3 regions of the Bradyrhizobium sp. GW821-FHT13H05 genome follow, and region 3 is predicted to be linked to each of the others. Evidence: predicted binding sites of a transcription regulator. Region 3 holds the regulator's gene; each other region holds the start of a gene.
The links. Region 3 encodes PhoB, which activates phosphate uptake and scavenging genes when phosphate is short. Its sites were predicted from a motif close to TGTCATNNANCTGTCAT; they were not measured.
Positions count from the first base shown of each region.

Region 1: AC1RR3_RS35165 (acetoacetate decarboxylase) is a predicted target of PhoB. The motif match lies at 3,903-3,919, and genes of this name have one in related genera.
Region 2: AC1RR3_RS32535 (DUF47 domain-containing protein) is a predicted target of PhoB. The motif match lies at 3,088-3,104, and genes of this name have one in related genera.

Region 1 covers NZ_JBXAPO010000019.1:150,068-155,671, reverse strand. Annotated here, with positions in the region: gene AC1RR3_RS35180 (MFS transporter) at 1-406, shown strand, start outside; gene AC1RR3_RS35175 (carbohydrate porin) at 403-1,800, opposite strand; gene AC1RR3_RS35170 (transporter) at 1,823-2,839, opposite strand; gene AC1RR3_RS35165 (acetoacetate decarboxylase) at 2,951-3,733, opposite strand; gene AC1RR3_RS35160 (patatin-like phospholipase family protein) at 3,960-5,135, shown strand; gene AC1RR3_RS35155 (IclR family transcriptional regulator) at 5,274-5,604, opposite strand, start outside.
Region 2 covers NZ_JBXAPO010000016.1:92,951-98,554, forward strand. Annotated here, with positions in the region: gene AC1RR3_RS32520 (ABC transporter substrate-binding protein) at 1-1,082, shown strand, start outside; gene AC1RR3_RS32525 (branched-chain amino acid ABC transporter permease) at 1,157-2,020, shown strand; gene AC1RR3_RS32530 (branched-chain amino acid ABC transporter permease) at 2,022-2,990, shown strand; gene AC1RR3_RS32535 (DUF47 domain-containing protein) at 3,147-3,791, shown strand; gene AC1RR3_RS32540 (inorganic phosphate transporter) at 3,807-4,814, shown strand; gene sugE (quaternary ammonium compound efflux SMR transporter SugE) at 4,807-5,121, opposite strand; gene AC1RR3_RS32550 (peptide chain release factor 3) at 5,280-5,604, shown strand, end outside.
Region 3 covers NZ_JBXAPO010000005.1:1,387-6,990, forward strand. Annotated here, with positions in the region: gene argF (ornithine carbamoyltransferase) at 14-937, opposite strand; gene AC1RR3_RS16820 (aspartate aminotransferase family protein) at 937-2,145, opposite strand; gene AC1RR3_RS16825 (GcrA family cell cycle regulator) at 2,600-3,112, shown strand; gene phoB (phosphate regulon transcriptional regulator PhoB) at 3,235-3,942, opposite strand; gene phoU (phosphate signaling complex protein PhoU) at 3,965-4,681, opposite strand; gene pstB (phosphate ABC transporter ATP-binding protein PstB) at 4,693-5,514, opposite strand; gene pstA (phosphate ABC transporter permease PstA) at 5,511-5,604, opposite strand, start outside.

The DNA.
Region 1 (5,604 bases), on a different contig from region 3:
GGGCTGGCTGTCGGACCGCTACGACAATCGCTATTTGCTGTTCTGGTACTACGGCCTGCGCGGGCTCTCGCTGATCTTCCTGCCCTTCAGCGATTTCTCGTTCTATGGGCTCTCGATCTTCGCGATGTTCTACGGGCTCGACTGGATCGCGACGGTGCCGCCGACGGTGCGTCTCACGGCGCAAAAATTCGGGCCCGAGCGCGCCAATCTGGTGTTCGGCTGGATCTTTGCCGGCCATCAGCTCGGCGCCGGCACCGCGGCATTCGGTGCAGGCTTGTCTCGGACGCTGCTGCAAAGCTACCTGCCCGCTTTCTTCGTCGCCGGCGCGCTCTGCGTGCTCGCTTCGCTGATCGTGCTCGCGATCTCGCGGCAGCCGAAGGCCGAACCGAAGCCGGCGATGGCCTAGTACCTGATCGTGGTGGTGACGCCGAACACTGCGGCGTCACCGATGCGCGAAACACCGGTCGAATCGTTCGGGTTCGGGATGCCGCCGGAGGGACGGAACACATACTGGAAGTATGGCGCGATCAGCCAGCCCGGCTTGATGTGCGCCTCGTAGATCATCTCGAGCAGGGTCTCGTTGCTGCGCAGCGGGCCCTGGACGCCAGTGTAGAAATTCGTATCGATGTCGAGATTGCGCGCGGTGTTCGATATCCGCATATAAGCCGCCGCCACGCCGAAGCGGTCGAGCGGACGGCCCGGGACAAACCCGACGAAGCCGATGCCGCCATCGAGATAGAGATCGATCAGATTACGGTCCGGCGGACTGTAGGCAATGCGGCCGAATGCCGTGACGCCGGGGATCGAGGCCGAGGTAGTGTTGTCCTTGACCTCCGGCGGGCGATAGAGCACCTGCTCGATCACGGCGAAGATGCCGTAATTGCCCCGGAGTTTTGCAGGAATGCCGCTCCCAGAGGGATCGGCGATCGACTGCCCGTCCGTCGTAAACCGCTGGCTGTCGAACGAGCCATAATGCTTCCAGGCACCGGGCGTGACATTGCCGGCGAGCGAGCGGCCGCCGATATCGATGTCGTAATTGAAGCGGACCTGCCCGATCACCCAGGGCGGGTCGTTGACGCGGAAGGCGAGACCGTGATGGTCGCGCAGCTGTGGGTCCTGATCACCCGGCCCTGAGGGATCGCCGTTGAACACTGCACCGAACAGGGTGACCTGGTCTGACAGCGTGGCCTTGATGCGGATGCCGGGCACCGCGATCGGCGGCGCCGGGCCGCCAGCCGGAAGGTTGCTAGCCTTGATTGCGGGCCAGCCGAAGGTGCCGTTGATGAAGAGATCGTCGGTCTGGCTGTCGAAGAACTCGACGTCAGCCGCCTGCTGCCCGGCCCGGATATTCAGCCGATCGTTGAAGAAGCTCTGCTCGAAATAGGCGTTGTACAGCCGCTGGTCCGGCAGCGCCTCGATCTCGCTGATGGTGGCGAGGTTCTGCACGTAGTTGCGCGAGAGCCCCTGGCCATAGATCACGAAGGCATTGGCGTAGAAGCGGCCGCCGGTCCAGCCGACGAGCTTGTCCAGATCGGCATCGACGGAGAGATCGAGCCGGCCGAAATGGATGGCACCGCGCTTCACGCCGCCGGAGACGTTGCCAATATTATCGGCGATGTAGGTGGCGCCAAAATTCAGGCCTTTGTTGGCGAGACCATCATGCCATTCGTTGAACCATTTTGGCGCCAGCCATTCCGCCGCGCTTTCGTCCTTGGCGCCGGCCAGCGCAGCCGTGCTCGTCATCGCGCAGGCAAGCACGATCGCATATCGCAATGAAGAGCTGTGGGCGGTCGCGATCACGGCTGGTATCCGCAGGCTTATTCTATTTGAATATGCCCGTGCGCCGCATGAAGAGATAGGCAGCACCGATCGACGAGGCCATCAAGACGGCCGCCCAGAGAAAACCGCTCTCGACGTCGGTCAGCGGCAGGCCCTTGGTGTTCATGCCGAAAATGCCGGTGATCAGCGTCGGCGGCAGCAACAGCGTCGTCACGATCGAGAGCGTGTGGAGGTGGCGATTGCTCTCCTCCTCGTTCTTGAAGCGCAGCTCCTCCTCAAGCAGGCGGCTGCGCTCCCTGAGTTCGACGATGTCGTGATCGAGACCGTCGAGCCGCTGCGCCAGCTTGCCGGCCTGGATTCGCAGGTCCGGCGCGAGGTGATCGGTGTTCTTCTGGTCGAGGCGATGAAACAGCGTGCGCAGGCCGGTGAGCTGGCGATGCAGCCTGACACAGGTACGGCGGAGACGGCCGAGATTGCGGCGCATCTCCGGCTTGGCGTCATCGGCGAGGATGCGCTCCTCGATCTCGTCGATCTCCTGGCCGAGCTTGTCGGCCATCCTGTCCAGCGTGTCGGCGACCTCGTCGACGATCTTTTCCAGGAGATGGGCGACGTTGTCGACGCGGTAGCCGCCTTCGAGCACCCGGCGCGTCGCGTCCGCCGAGCACAGCGCCTGATGACGTCCGCTGACCAGCAGGCGCTCGGTCATGGCGAAGCGCAGGAAAGCGGTCTCCTCCGTCGCGCTGTCGATGTCGCGCACGAGATCGGAGAACACACCATAGACGCAATGGTCGATGACATGGAGCTGCTGGAAGGTGTCATTCGAGAGCAGCAATTCGCGCGCCAGCGGCGGCAGATGCGAGGTCGCGATCCACGGCCGCGCCCGCGCATCGGTCAGGTTGAAATGCAGCCAGAGCCGGCCGTCATGGCTGAACTCGATCGCCTGATCGATCCGCAGCGGTTCGGCGCTGCCGTCGCTGTGCAGGCGGAACGCCCACACCAGGCCGGGGATGGCCGGTTCGGCGTTCGATGTCGCGCTGACAAGCTTTGCCGGCTCAGCCATGGCCAACCCCAACCGTCAACAAATGCCCCGTCTCCGGAAGATGGCTGACGGCATCTTCCGGATCCACGCGGGTACTCAATTACGGCTTTGTTACAGTTTGATGATGGCCGCCTATTCCGCGGCCAGCCCTGTCGCAGCCGCCGCCTCGGCTTCCCTGATGTAGTCGTGCACGACGCGGCCGAACGGCAGCGTCAGATCGGCAATGTAGTGATGCGCGCCGAGGCAGCGGCGGACCGGGAAATCGGCAACCGGCGCATTCACATGCGGCACCAGATGCAGCCGGCCGGGTCCGATCCAGGAGCCCTTCGGCACGATGTCGATGAGGTTGATGGCGACGAGCTGGCAGATCTCGAGCCGGCCGTCGACGCCGGGGATCATCTTCAGATTGACTTGCGTCTTCGACAGCGTCGCGCGGGTGAGATCGCCGTTGCCGGCCATGCTCTCGTGCTTGTAGCCCATCGTGCCCATGGCAACGAGCTGGCCGGCATATTCCAGCGTGCCGGTCAGCGTGTCCTTGACGATCTCGAGTTTCGGATGGGCGTATTTCTTGGGGAAGCCCCAGATCTCGCGGCCCGCGGCGATCGGCGGATCATCGTCGAGGTACATCTGCGAGACGAAGTTGACCTCCTCGCCGTTGAGGCGCGCGGGGATGACGAGGCCGGATTCGGTGTAGCTGCCGAAGCCGGACGAATCCGGCATCTTGATCCATTCGTAATGCACGATCGGCTGGTCGATCGGCTCCAGCGGCTCGGGCAGTCCGGCACGGATCAGGTCCGGGTCGGTCTCGTAGGTGATGACGAGGAATTCGCGGTTGACGAAGCGATAGGGCCCGGCCGGATAGCTCGGCCCCGCGGCCGGCATGGATGGAAGCCTCAGCAAATCTTCCCTGCGCATCGCTGGTCTCCTGTGTGATGTCTGTGAGGCCCGCCCGGCCGCTTCAGGCTCATGCAAATTGCTAGCCGCCAACATTGACTGCGATGTGAAGGATTTCCGTCAGACGCACGACCCGAGGCCATTCCCGCGGCGGCCATCCGGCATGCAAGCGATGCATCAGCGCCAGCATTGTCATCACGCCGTCACTGCCGGACGCAATCGTTCGGCGCAAGCAGGAGGCATCGCCATGGACGCCCGCACGTCGCAACCGACTTATGCAACGCATCAGCCGCCCGCACGGGGCTGGCGGCCCGAACGCTGCGACCGCGTCGCACTGGTGCTGCAAGGCGGCGGCGCACTCGGCGCCTACCAGGCCGGCGTCTACCAGGCGCTGCACGAGGCCGGCATCGAGCCCGACTGGGTCTGCGGTGTTTCAATCGGTGCGATCAACTCCGCCATCATCGCCGGCAACAAGCCGGAGCAGCGGTTAGATGCGCTGCGCACCTTCTGGGAGCGCATCACTGACCGCAAGATCTGGCACTACACGCCTGATGGCGATGTCTTCCGCCAGTGGCGCAACCTCACCAGCGCCTGGATGACGTCGGCGATGGGCCAGCCCGGCTTCTTCAGCCCGCACCAGGTCAATCCCTGGTTCAGCCCGGTCGGCGCCCGAACCGCGACGAGCTATTACGACACGGCGCCGCTCAAGGAGAGCCTGCTGGAGCTCGTCGATTTCGATCTCATCAACGAGAAGAAGGTCCGCTTCGCGGTCGGCGCGGTCAACGTGCTCTCAGGCAATTTCATCTATTTCGACAACGCCCATGACGAGATCGAGCCGGAGCACATCATGGCCTCCGGCGCCCTGCCCCCGGCGCTGCCGATGGTGCGGATCGGCACCGATCATTTCTGGGACGGCGGCATCGTCTCCAACACGCCGCTGCAGCATCTGCTCGACCAGGAGGACGCGCTCAATTCGCTGGTGTTCCAGGTCGACCTGTTCAGCGCCCGCGGCGTGCTGCCGCGCTCGATCCAGGACGTGATGGCCCGCCACAAGGACATCATGTATTCCTCACGCACCCGCCACAACACCGACGTCTATCGCCGCACGCACAATCTCAAGGTCCTGCTCTACAAGGCCCTGGCGAAGCTGCCGGAGGAACAGCTCTCCGACGAAGAGCGTGATCTCAAGACCAGCCTGTGCCACATGCCGGAGATCGCGATCCTGCATCTGATCTACCAGCAGAAGGCCTATGAGGGCGACGCCAAGGACCACGAATTCTCGGGCACCTCGATGCGCGAGCACTGGGCATCGGGCTATGAGGACACCAAGCGCACGCTGAAGCGCCGCGACTGGATCAAGATGCCGGAGCAAGGCATGGGGCTCGTGGTGCACGACGTGCACCGGGAGACGGAGAGCGCGTGAGGGGCGCTTCGGGCGGGCCGCTCAAGACAAAAATGCGAAAACAACCCCATGCACAGTAGAAGGGGCTTGGCGGATCAATGACTTACGCTTTTCCCGAATAAGATTTGACTCGTCGGGCAAAACAGGAGCATGATGGCATCATCGAGCATCCCCGCCGTCGTCCTCCTCAACCTGCAGAATTGTCTCCGATAGCAGCGCCGCGGCCTTTTGCAGCGGTGGGATGAACCGGTCCAGCTCGGCGAAGCTCACGCGCGCCACTGGCACGGAGACGCCGAGGCAGGCAATCAACTCCCGATCCGGGGACAGGATGGGGACGGCACATCCCACTACGCCCTTCACGTATTCTTCGTTGGTCTTGGCCCAGCCGCGTTGTCGCGTGTCATCGAGGACCTTCATCAGTCCGTGGACATCGACGATCGTCGTTTCCGTGAACTTTGTGAGAGGGAGTGCGCGGCACAGGTCCGCTCTG
Region 2 (5,604 bases), on a different contig from region 3:
CCGGCTCGACGGTTGCCGCGCAGATGGCCGTTGAGGATTCCGGCCTTGCCGCCAAGGGCTGGAAGATCGACATCATCTCCGGCGATCACCAGAACAAGCCCGACATCGGCACCGCGATCGCGCGGCAATGGTTCGACGTCGACAAGGTCGACATCATCGTCGACGTGCCGAATTCCGGTGTGGCGCTCGCCGTCAACAACGTCATCAAGGAAAAGAACGGCGTCTATATCAACTCGGGCGCCGCAACCTCCGACCTCACCAACGCGCAGTGCTCGCCCAACACCGTGCACTGGACCTACGACACCTACATGCTGGCCCACACCACCGGCCAGGCGCTGGTCAAGGCCGGCGGCGACACCTGGTTCTTCCTGACCGCGGATTATGCCTTCGGCGCGGCGCTCGAGCGTGACACCACTTCCGTCATCACCGCCAACGGCGGCAAGGTGGTCGGCGGCGTCAAGCATCCGCTCAACACGCCGGACTTCTCCTCGTTCCTGCTCCAGGCGCAGGCCTCCAAGGCCAAGATCATCGGCCTTGCCAATGCCGGCGGCGACACCACCAACTCGATCAAGCAGGCGGCCGAGTTCGGCATCGTCAAGGGCGGCCAGAAGCTTGCCGCGCTCTTGCTGTTCCTCACCGACGTCAAGGCGATCGGCCTCGAGACCGCACAGGGCCTCAACTTCACCGAGACCTTCTACTGGGACATGAACGACCAGACCCGCGCCTTCTCCAAGAGATTCTCGGAGAAGATGAAGAGCGGCGCGATGCCGACCATGGTCCAGGCAGGCGTCTATGCGGGCGTGCGCCACTATCTCAAGGCGCTGGACGCGCTCGGCGGCAATCCTCATGACGGCGTCAAGGTCGTCGAGAAGATGAAGTCGATGCCGACCGAGGACGATCTGTTCGGCAAGGGTGAGATTCAGCCGAACGGCCGCACCATCCACAGCGCCTATCTGTTCGAGGTGAAGAAGCCCTCGGAGTCCAAGGGCCCGTGGGATTTCTACAAGCTGGTCGGCACGGTGCCGGGCGACCAGGCCTTCACGCCGCTCTCCGAAAGCAAGTGCGCGCTGTTGAAGAAGTGAGATAACAGCCCGCAGGCCTAAAAGGTCTGCGGGCGACTTTCAGGGGAACGCCGAAGGGACCGGGTGCGGGATCGATGCAGGCTCTTTACGCTCAGCTACTGGTGGGACTGATCAACGGCTCGTTCTACGCGCTGCTCAGTCTCGGGCTTGCCGTGATCTTCGGCATGCTCAACATCATCAATTTCGCCCATGGCGCGCTCTACATGATGGGCGCCTTCGTCGCCTATTTCCTGCTGAACCTCGGCGGCATCAATTACTGGTGGGCGCTGCTGTTCGCGCCCATCATCGTCGGCATCTTCGGCATGATCCTGGAGCGGACCATGCTGCAATGGCTGACCGGGCTCGACCACCTCTACGGCCTGCTTTTGACCTTCGGCATCGCGCTGATCGTGCAGGGTGTGTTCCAGAACTATTTCGGCTCCTCCGGCCTGCCTTACGCCATTCCGGACCAACTCAAGGGCGGCATGAATCTCGGCTTCATGTTCCTGCCGATCTATCGCGGCTGGGTCGTCATCTTCTCGCTGGTGGTATGTATTGCGACCTGGTTCCTGATCGAGAAGACGCGGCTCGGCGCTTACCTCCGCGCCGCCACTGAAAACCCGACGCTGGTCCGCGCCTTCGGCGTCAACGTGCCGCGCATGATCACGCTGACCTACGGCCTCGGTGTCGGCCTTGCCGCGCTCGCCGGCGTGCTCTCGGCCCCGATCAACCAGGTGCGGCCGCTGATGGGGGCGGACCTCATCATCGTGGTGTTCGCGGTGGTGGTGATCGGCGGCATGGGCTCGATCATGGGCTCCATCATCACCGGCTTCGCGCTCGGTGTGATCGAGGGCTTGACCAAGTATTTCTACCCCGAGGCCTCCAACACCGTCGTGTTCGTGCTGATGGTGCTGGTGCTCTTGGTGAAGCCAACGGGATTGACGGGAAGGGCAGCCTGATATGACAGCCTTGACGGACGACACGCTGCCGGTGACCCCGCGCGCGATGCGTGACGAGATGATCGTGTTCGTGGTGATGGCGCTGTTGCTGGCGTCAGTGCCGTTCACGGGCGTCTATCCGTTCTTCGTGATGCAGGCGCTGTGCTTCGCGCTGCTCGCCTGCGCCTTCAATCTTCTGATCGGCTATGGCGGCCTGTTGTCGTTCGGCCACGCGATGTTCATGGGCACCGCCGGCTATTGCAGCGCGCACGCGCTGAAAGTGTGGGGGTTGCCGCCCGAACTCGGCATCCTCGTCGGTATCGCCGCGGCGTTCGGGCTGTCGCTCATCACCGGCTACATCTCGATCCGCCGCCAGGGCATCTATTTTTCGATGATCACCCTGGCGCTGTCGCAGCTGCTGTATTTCATCTATCTCCAGGCGCCGTTCACCCATGGTGAGGACGGTATCCAGGGCATTCCGCAGGGACGCATGTTCGGTGTCCTCGATCTGTCCAAGCCGACGATCCTGTACTATGTCGTGCTGGTGGGCTTCCTCGCCGGCTTCCTGCTGATCTTCCGCATCATCAATTCGCCCTTCGGTGAAGTCCTGAAGTCGATCCGTGAAAACGAGCCGCGCGCGATCTCGCTCGGCTACCGCACCGACCAGTACAAGTTCCTGGCCTTCGTCCTCTCGGGCACGCTCGCGGGCTTTGCCGGATCGCTGAAAGTGTTCGTGGCGCAGAATGCCTCGCTCACCGACGTGCACTGGTCGATGTCGGGCGAAGTCGTGCTGATGACGCTGGTCGGGGGGCTCGGCACCATCTTCGGCCCGGTGGTTGGCGCCTTCGTGATCATCGCCATGCAGCAATATCTGGCGAGCTTCGGCCAATGGGTGACGGTGATCCAGGGCTCGATCTTCGTGATCTGCGTGCTCACCTTCCGCCGCGGCGTCATCGGTGAAATCGCGCATTACTTCCGGCGCTCGCTCTAAGTTATTGATTTAACGTAAGGTTAACCGCCGATTGAAAGCGGTGGATGATCCGGCTCCGCGGGCGTGAGGTGAGACGCGCGCGGATCGAAAATGGTCTATGACAGTTTCATGACGGCCCGTTCGGGTCGGGCCATTTCCAACCGGTAGCCTATTCCCATGATGCGATGGTTTCGCGCGTTCCTGCCCAAGGAAGAACGGTTCTTCGACCTGTTCGACCGCCATGCCCAGACCGTGATCCAGGGCTCGATCGCGCTCCAGGGCGTGCTCAACGGGGGCGAGGAGACGCCGGTCTACTGCCAGCGCGTCAACCAGTTCGAGAACGACGCCGACAACATCACCCGTGAGGTGCTGACGGCGGTGCGCCGCACCTTCATCACGCCGTTCGACCGCGGCGACATCAAGAACCTGATCACCTCGATGGACGATGCCATCGACCAGATGCAGCAGACGGCCAAGGCCGTGATGCTGTTCGAGGTCCGCACCTTCGAGCCGCCGATGCGCGAGATCGGCGCGCTGCTGATCGAATGCGCCAATCTGGTCGGGCGCGCGCTGCCTTTGATGCAGGAGATCGGCAAGAACGTCGCCATGCTCACCGCGATCACGGAAGAGCTGACCAAGCTCGAGGGCCGGGTCGACGATCTCCACGACATCGGGATGAAGGAGCTGTTCCTCAAGCATCGCGACGGCAGCGCGATGGATTTCATCGTCGGTGTCGAGATCTACGACCACCTCGAAAAGGTGGCCGATCGCTTCGACGACGTCGCGAACGAGATCAACAGCATCGTCATCGAGCAAGTTTAGGGCAGGGGCCTCGCCGTGGATGCTGCGTTGGGTCTTCCCGTCCTGGTCGGACTGATCGCCGTCGCGCTGCTGTTCGATTTCCTGAACGGCCTGCACGACGCTGCCAATTCGATCGCGACCATCGTCTCGACCCGCGTGTTGCGGCCACAATTCGCGGTGTTCTGGGCTGCGTTCTTCAATTTCGTCGCCTTCATGGTGTTCGGGCTGCACGTCGCCCAGACCATCGGTACCGGCATCATCGATCCCTCGATCGTCGATGCCCATGTGATCTTCGCGGCCCTCGTCGGCGCCATCGTCTGGAACCTCGTGACCTGGGGCCTAGGCATCCCGTCCTCGTCGTCGCATGCGCTGATCGGCGGTCTCGTCGGCGGTGGCATGGCCAAGGCGGGGATCTCGGCGGCGGTGTGGAGCGGATTGTCCAAGGCGGTGCTGGCGATCGTGCTGTCGCCGCTGGTCGGTTTCCTGCTCGCGATGATGCTGGTGGCGATCGTGTCCTGGCTCTCGGTGCGCTCGACGCCGTTTGCGGTCGATCGCGCCTTCCGCATCCTGCAATTCGCCTCCGCCTCGCTCTATTCGCTCGGCCATGGCGGCAATGACGCGCAGAAGACCATGGGCATCATCGCGGTGCTGCTCTATTCGCAGGGCCATCTCGGCAGCGAATTTTCCGTGCCGTTCTGGGTGGTGCTGTCCTGCCAGGCGGCGATGGCCTTGGGTACCCTGATGGGCGGCTGGCGCATCGTCCGCACCATGGGCCTGCGCATCACCAAGCTGACGCCGATGCAGGGCTTCTGCGCCGAAACCGGCGGTGCCGCGACCCTGTTCATGGCGACCTTCCTCGGGGTTCCCGTCTCGACCACCCACACCATCACCGGTGCCATCGTCGGCGTCGGTGCGGCCCGCCGCGTCTCGGCAGTGCGCTGGAACGTCGCGAGCTCGATCGTCTATGCCTGGGTGATCACGATCCCGGCCTCGGCCATCGTTGCGGCGCTGACCTGGTGGGTGGTCAAGATCTTCGTCAAGTAACGAGCTTCAGCCCAGCGATGCCGGCGATGATCAGCCCGATGCTGGCGAGGCGGAACGCCGTGGCCGGCTCGCCGAACAGGACGATGCCGAGCGCGGCGGTGCCGACCGCCCCGATGCCGGTCCAGACCGCATAGGCGGTTCCGACGGGCAGCGATTTGAGGGCTATCCCGAGCAGGATGACGCTGCTGGCCATGGCGGCGAGCGTGATGACGGACGGAACAAGCCTGGTAAAGCCCTCGGTGTATTTCAGGCCGATCGCCCAGGTGATTTCGAGAAGACCGGCGATAAACAGGATACCCCAGGCCATGATGACCCTCCATTCAAGGCAGGGTCGTCCCCGCGGCTGACATTGCTGATGAATAGGAGGGCCGTCCCTCCCATGGCCGATATGGGGCTGGCCGGAAGGCACCGCAATCACCACATGAGGCTTGATCCGGCCCATTTTCCCTGCCAAACGCTCCCGCCATGTCCGACATCGCTACCACCACAGCCGAATCGCCGGCCCGTTCCCCGCTTGCTGCCGAGGTGGCGCGGCGGCGGACTTTTGCGATCATTTCGCACCCGGACGCCGGCAAGACCACGCTGACCGAAAAGCTGCTGCTGTTCGGCGGCGCCATCAACCTCGCCGGCCAGGTCAAGGCCAAGGGCGAGCGGCGCAACACCCGCTCGGACTGGATGAAGATCGAGCGCGAGCGCGGCATCTCGGTCGTGACTTCGGTCATGACCTTCGAGTTCGAGGGGCTGGTGTTCAACCTGCTGGACACGCCGGGCCACGAGGACTTTTCGGAAG
Region 3 (5,604 bases):
CTACAAGTAGAGGCTACTTCACCGCGTCAAAGCACCAGGCCAGAATGCCCTTCTGCGCATGCAGCCGGTTTTCGGCCTCGTCGAACACCACCGATTGCGGACCGTCGATCACCTCGTCGGTGACCTCCTCGCCGCGATGGGCCGGCAGGCAGTGCATGAACAGCGCATCGGGCTTGGCCAGCGACATCAGCTTCGAATTGACCTGGTAGGGCTTGAGCACGTTGTGGCGGTGCTCGCCTTCCTTGTCGCCCATCGACACCCAGGTGTCGGTGACGACGCAGTCGGCGCCCTTCACGGCGGCCTCGGGATCGGTGCCGAGCACGATCGGCGCGCCGGTCGTCTTGATGAAGTCGCGCATCGCCTTTTTCGGCGCGAGCTCCGGCGGGGTCGCGACATTGAGCTGGAATTTGAAGCGTTCGGCTGCGTGCGCCCAGGAGGCGAGAACGTTGTTGTCGTCGCCGGTCCAGGCCACCGTCCGGCCCTCGATCGGGCCGCGATGCTCCTGATAGGTCATGAGGTCGGCCATCACCTGGCAGGGATGCGAGCGTCGTGTCAGGCCGTTGATGACGGGCACGGTCGCGTTGGCCGCAAGCTCGAGCAGCGCATCATGGTTGAGGATGCGGATCATGATGGCGTCGACATAGCGCGACAGCACGCGCGCGGTATCGGCGATGGTCTCGCCGCGGCCAAGCTGCATCTCGGCGCCGGTGAGCATGATGGGCTCGCCGCCGAGCTGGCGCATGGCGACGTCGAACGACACGCGGGTGCGGGTCGAGGGGCGCTCGAAGATCATCGCCAGCGTCTTGCCTTCGAGCGGCCTGACCGGCTGATGCGCCTTCTGCTTCGCCTTCATGGCGGTGGAGGCGTCGAGCATGCTCTTGAGCTCCGACAACGGGAGCTCGTTGATGTCGAGGAAGTGCTTCGGGGGCTTGCTCATCAGCTTGCCGCCCGCTTGGTCTGGCTGGACGAGATCGCGGCACAGGCGCGCTCGAGCCGCCCGACGCTGTCCTCGATCTCGGCTTCGGTGACGATCAATGGCGGCAGGAAGCGCACGACATTGTCGCCGGCCCCGACAGTGAGCAGTTTTTCGTTGCACAGCGCCGCGCCGAGATCGGCTGAGGGCACGACGGCCTGGATGCCGATCAGCAGGCCTTCGCCGCGCACTTCGCTGACGATGTCAGGATAACGGTCGATCACGGAGGCGAGCTTCTGCTTGAGCAGCAGCGACATCTTCTGCACGTGGTCGAAGAAGCCGGGCTTGAGCATGACGTCGAGCACGGCGTTGGCCGCCGCGATCGCGAGCGGGTTGCCGCCGAAGGTCGAGCCGTGCGAGCCGGGCCCCATGCCGGCAGCCGCGTCCGCGGTCGCCAGGATCGCGCCGATCGGGAAGCCGCCGCCGAGCGCCTTGGCCAGCGACATCACGTCAGGCGTGACGCCGGTGCGGCGATGCGCGAACAGATCGCCGGTGCGGCCCATGCCGGTCTGCACCTCGTCGAATGCGAGCAGCAGGCCCTTCTCGTCGCAGAGCTGGCGCAACGCCCTCAGGAAGGCGGGCGTCGCCGAGCGCACGCCGCCCTCACCCTGGATCGGCTCGATCAGGATGCCGGCGGTCTGCGGACCGATCGCTTTCTTGACGGCTTCGATATCGCCATGCGGGACCTGGTCGAAACCGTCCATCGGCGGACCGAAACCTTCGAGATATTTTGCAGATCCCGTCGCGGCCAGCGTTGCCAGCGTGCGGCCGTGGAAGGCGCCTTCAAAGGTGATGATGCGGTAACGTTCCGGATGTCCCTTGGAGAAGTGATGATGGCGGACCAGCTTGATCACACCTTCCAGCGCTTCGGCGCCGGAATTGCAGAAGAACACGAAGTCCGCAAAACTCTCATTGCACAGGCGCGCGGCGAGCTTCTCGCCGTCGGGGCTCTGGAACAGGTTCGACATGTGCCAGAGCTTGGTCGCCTGCTCCTGCAACGCCTTGACCAGCGCCGGATGGGCGTGGCCGAGCGCGTTCACGGCGACGCCGGAGGTAAAATCGAGATAGCGATCGCCATTGGTCGCAATCAGCCAGCAGCCTTCGCCGCGCTCGAAACCGAGGTCCGACCTGGCGAAAACGGGGAGCAAATGCGGCGCAGCGCTGTTAGTCATGACGGTCACTTGATGTTGAGGACGGTGTGAGCGTGCATTGCGCAACGCACCATTGACCGGCCCGGAAAACGAAACGTGCCGCCTTTTAAGGGCGGCACGTGACACTATCTTATGCCGGGTAGAACGGGTGTCAATGCCGCCCGAAAGCCTCGCGAAACGCTGAATCCGTAGTCTTGCGGTGCCGAATTTACGTGGTTTTAGCCACGGAACATGTGGAAGCGAGTCGGCGGACTCTTGCGCGTGAGTCACGCCATATTGTAGCGTTTGGCTTGTCAGATACGACATCTCGTGCAGTGTTTCTGATCCTCTAAGTCCTCATGTACCGGCGTAAACGTTCGGGCGGCTCTCGGTGCCCGGCGAGCCTTAAGGGATTCTGACGGCACGGGTTTTTCAAGGCTTAGGCATTCGCCGCGAGGCGCCAGGATGGCAGCCGCACGGCGAGGGAAAGGGTGCAATGACGGTTTTGACCTGGTCCGACGATCGCGTCGAGCAGTTGAAAAAGCTCTGGGAGGCCGGATTGTCGGCCAGCCAGATTGCGGCCGAGCTCGGCAACGTGACCCGTAATGCCGTGATCGGCAAAGTGCACAGGCTCGGCCTGTCCGGCCGCGCCAAGAGCCCCTCATCGGCTGCTCCCCGGCCGCGCAAGGCGCGTCCCGCGCAGCATATGATGCGGGTGACCCGCCCGATCTCGCGCGGCAACACCGCGCTGGCGCAGGCCTTCGACGTCGAGGTCGAGGCTGAACCGGTCACCTACGACAACGTGGTGCCGATGAGCCAGCGGCTGTCGCTGCTGGAGCTGAACGAGGCGACCTGCCACTGGCCGGTCGGCGACCCCTCGAGCCCGGATTTCTTCTTCTGCGGCGGCAAGGCGCTCTCCGGCCTGCCCTACTGCGCCCAGCACTCGCGGGTGGCGTATCAGCCGGCCGCAGATCGCCGGCGGGCGCCGGCGAAGCCGGGTCCGCGCTGAGCTGGGCCCCAAACGACATCGTTCCGGCCTAATGCGCAATTGCGCACGGGGGACCGGGACGATCCGGACATAAAAAAGCGCGCCACCCGGCGCGCTTTTTATTGGCTTGCTTGCAGCAAACCTTACGTCTGCTCCGCCTTCGCGAAACGGTCATCCAGCGCGTAGCCGGCACCGCGGACGGTGCGGATCGGGTCCTGCTCGCGACCGAGATTGAGCAGCTTGCGCAGACGGCCGATGTGAACGTCGACGGTGCGCTCGTCGATATAGATGTCGCGGCCCCAGACGCTGTCGAGCAGCTGCTCGCGCGAGAACACGCGGCCGGGATGCTCCAGGAAGAACTCCAGCAGGCGATATTCGGTCGGGCCAAGGTCGATCGGCCGGCCCGAGCGCGCGACACGGCGCTTGTCGCGGTCGAGCTCGATGTCGCCATAGGCGAGCACGGTGGCGAGCCGCTCGGGGCTGGCGCGCCGCAGCAGGCCCTTCACGCGGGCGAGCAGCTCGGGCACCGAGAACGGCTTGACGATGTAGTCGTCGGCACCGGTCGCAAGACCCCGCACCCGCTCGCTCTCCTCGCCGCGCGCCGTGAGCATGATGATCGGCAGCTGCTTGGTCTCGGGCCGGGTGCGAAGCCGCCGGCACAATTCGATGCCTGACAGGCCCGGCAACATCCAGTCGAGCACGATCAGATCGGGAATGTGCTCCTTGAGGCGGGTGTCGGCGTCGTCGCCACGCATCACCGTCTCGACGTCATAGCCGTCGCCTTCGAGGTTGTAGCGGAGAAGCTCGGTGAGAGCTTCCTCGTCCTCAACCACCATAATGCGTGCGCCCATCAGGTCGTCGCTCCTTAAGTCTTCAGGTATTGGGGACCGTGGTGGCGAAGGTCGTCATGTCGCCCTTCGGCCGCTTGTCGGTGATCGCCTGGCCCTCGATCATGTAGAACACGGTCTCGGCGATGTTGGTGGCGTGGTCGCCGATCCGCTCGATGTTCTTGGCGCAGAACATCAGGTGGATGCAGAACGAGATGTTGCGCGGATCCTCCATCATGTAGGTGAGGAGCTCGCGGAACAGCGAGGTGCAGATGGCGTCGACTTCCTCGTCGCCCTTCCAAACCGCCATCGCCGCCGGCAGATCATGCGCGGCATAGGCGTCCAGCACCGACTTGACCTGCTGCTGCACGAGATCGGTCATGTGCTCCAGGCCGCGGAACAATTTGAGCGGATGGAAATCCGTCTCCAGCGCCGCGACGCGCTTGCCCATGTTCTTGGCGAGGTCGCCGATGCGCTCCAGATCGGTCGCGACGCGCATGGCGCCGACGATCTCGCGCAGATCCACCGCCATCGGCTGGCGGCGCGCGATGGTGAGCACGGCGCGCTCCTCGATCTTCTTCTGCAGCGCGTCGAGCTCGACGTCGATGGCGACGACGCGCTGGCCGAGCGCGACGTCGCGGCGGATCAAAGCGTCGACGGAATCGACGATCATGCGCTCGGCGATGCCGCCCATCTCCGCGACCAGCCGGGTGAGCTCCTGGAGGTCGGTGTCGAAGGCCTTTGCGGTATGTTCAGTACCCATGTCCCGTCTCCTCAGCCGAACCGGCCGGTGATGTAATCCTGCGTGCGCCGGTCGGTCGGCGACGTGAAGATCTTGCTGGTGTCGTCGAACTCGATCAGCTCGCCGAGATACATGAAGGCGGTCTTGTCGGAGACGCGCGCCGCCTGCTGCATGTTGTGGGTGACGATCGCGATCGTGTAGTTCTCGGACAGTTCCTGGATCAGCTCCTCGACCTTGGCGGTCGAGATCGGGTCGAGCGCCGAGCAGGGCTCGTCGAACAGGATCACCTCGGGCCGCACCGCGACCGTGCGGGCGATGCAGAGGCGCTGCTGCTGGCCGCCGGAGAGCGACAGGCCGGAGGCGTTGAGCTTGTCCTTGACCTCGTTCCACAGCGCGCCGCCGCGCAGCGCCTTCTCGACGCGGTCGTCCATCTCGGACTTCGAGATCTTCTCGTAGAGGCGGATGCCGAAGGCGATATTCTCGTAGATCGTCATCGGGAACGGCGTCGGCTTCTGGAACACCATGCCGACGCGGGCGCGCAGCAGGTTGAGGTCGAGCTTGGGATCGAGGATGTTGGTCTGGTCGAGCATCAGCTGACCGGTGACGCGCTGGCCGGGATAGAGGTCGTACATCCGGTTGAAGATGCGCAGCAGGGTCGACTTGCCGCAGCCGGACGGGCCGATGAACGCGGTGACTCGGTTGGTGCCGAGCGCCAGATTGATGTTCTTCAGCGCGTGGTGCTCGCCATAATAGAAGTTGAGGTTGCGCACCGTCACCTTGGCCGGGGCGTCGGGCAACACCGGCGCCTGCGGCAAACCACCGGCCGCGCTCATCGATACAGAAAGCTCACTCATTTTGCGGTCCTCTCGGCGCCAAGGATGCGCGCGCCAATGTTCAGGGCAAGCACGGTAATCGTGATCAGCAGCGCGCCGCTCCAGGCGAGC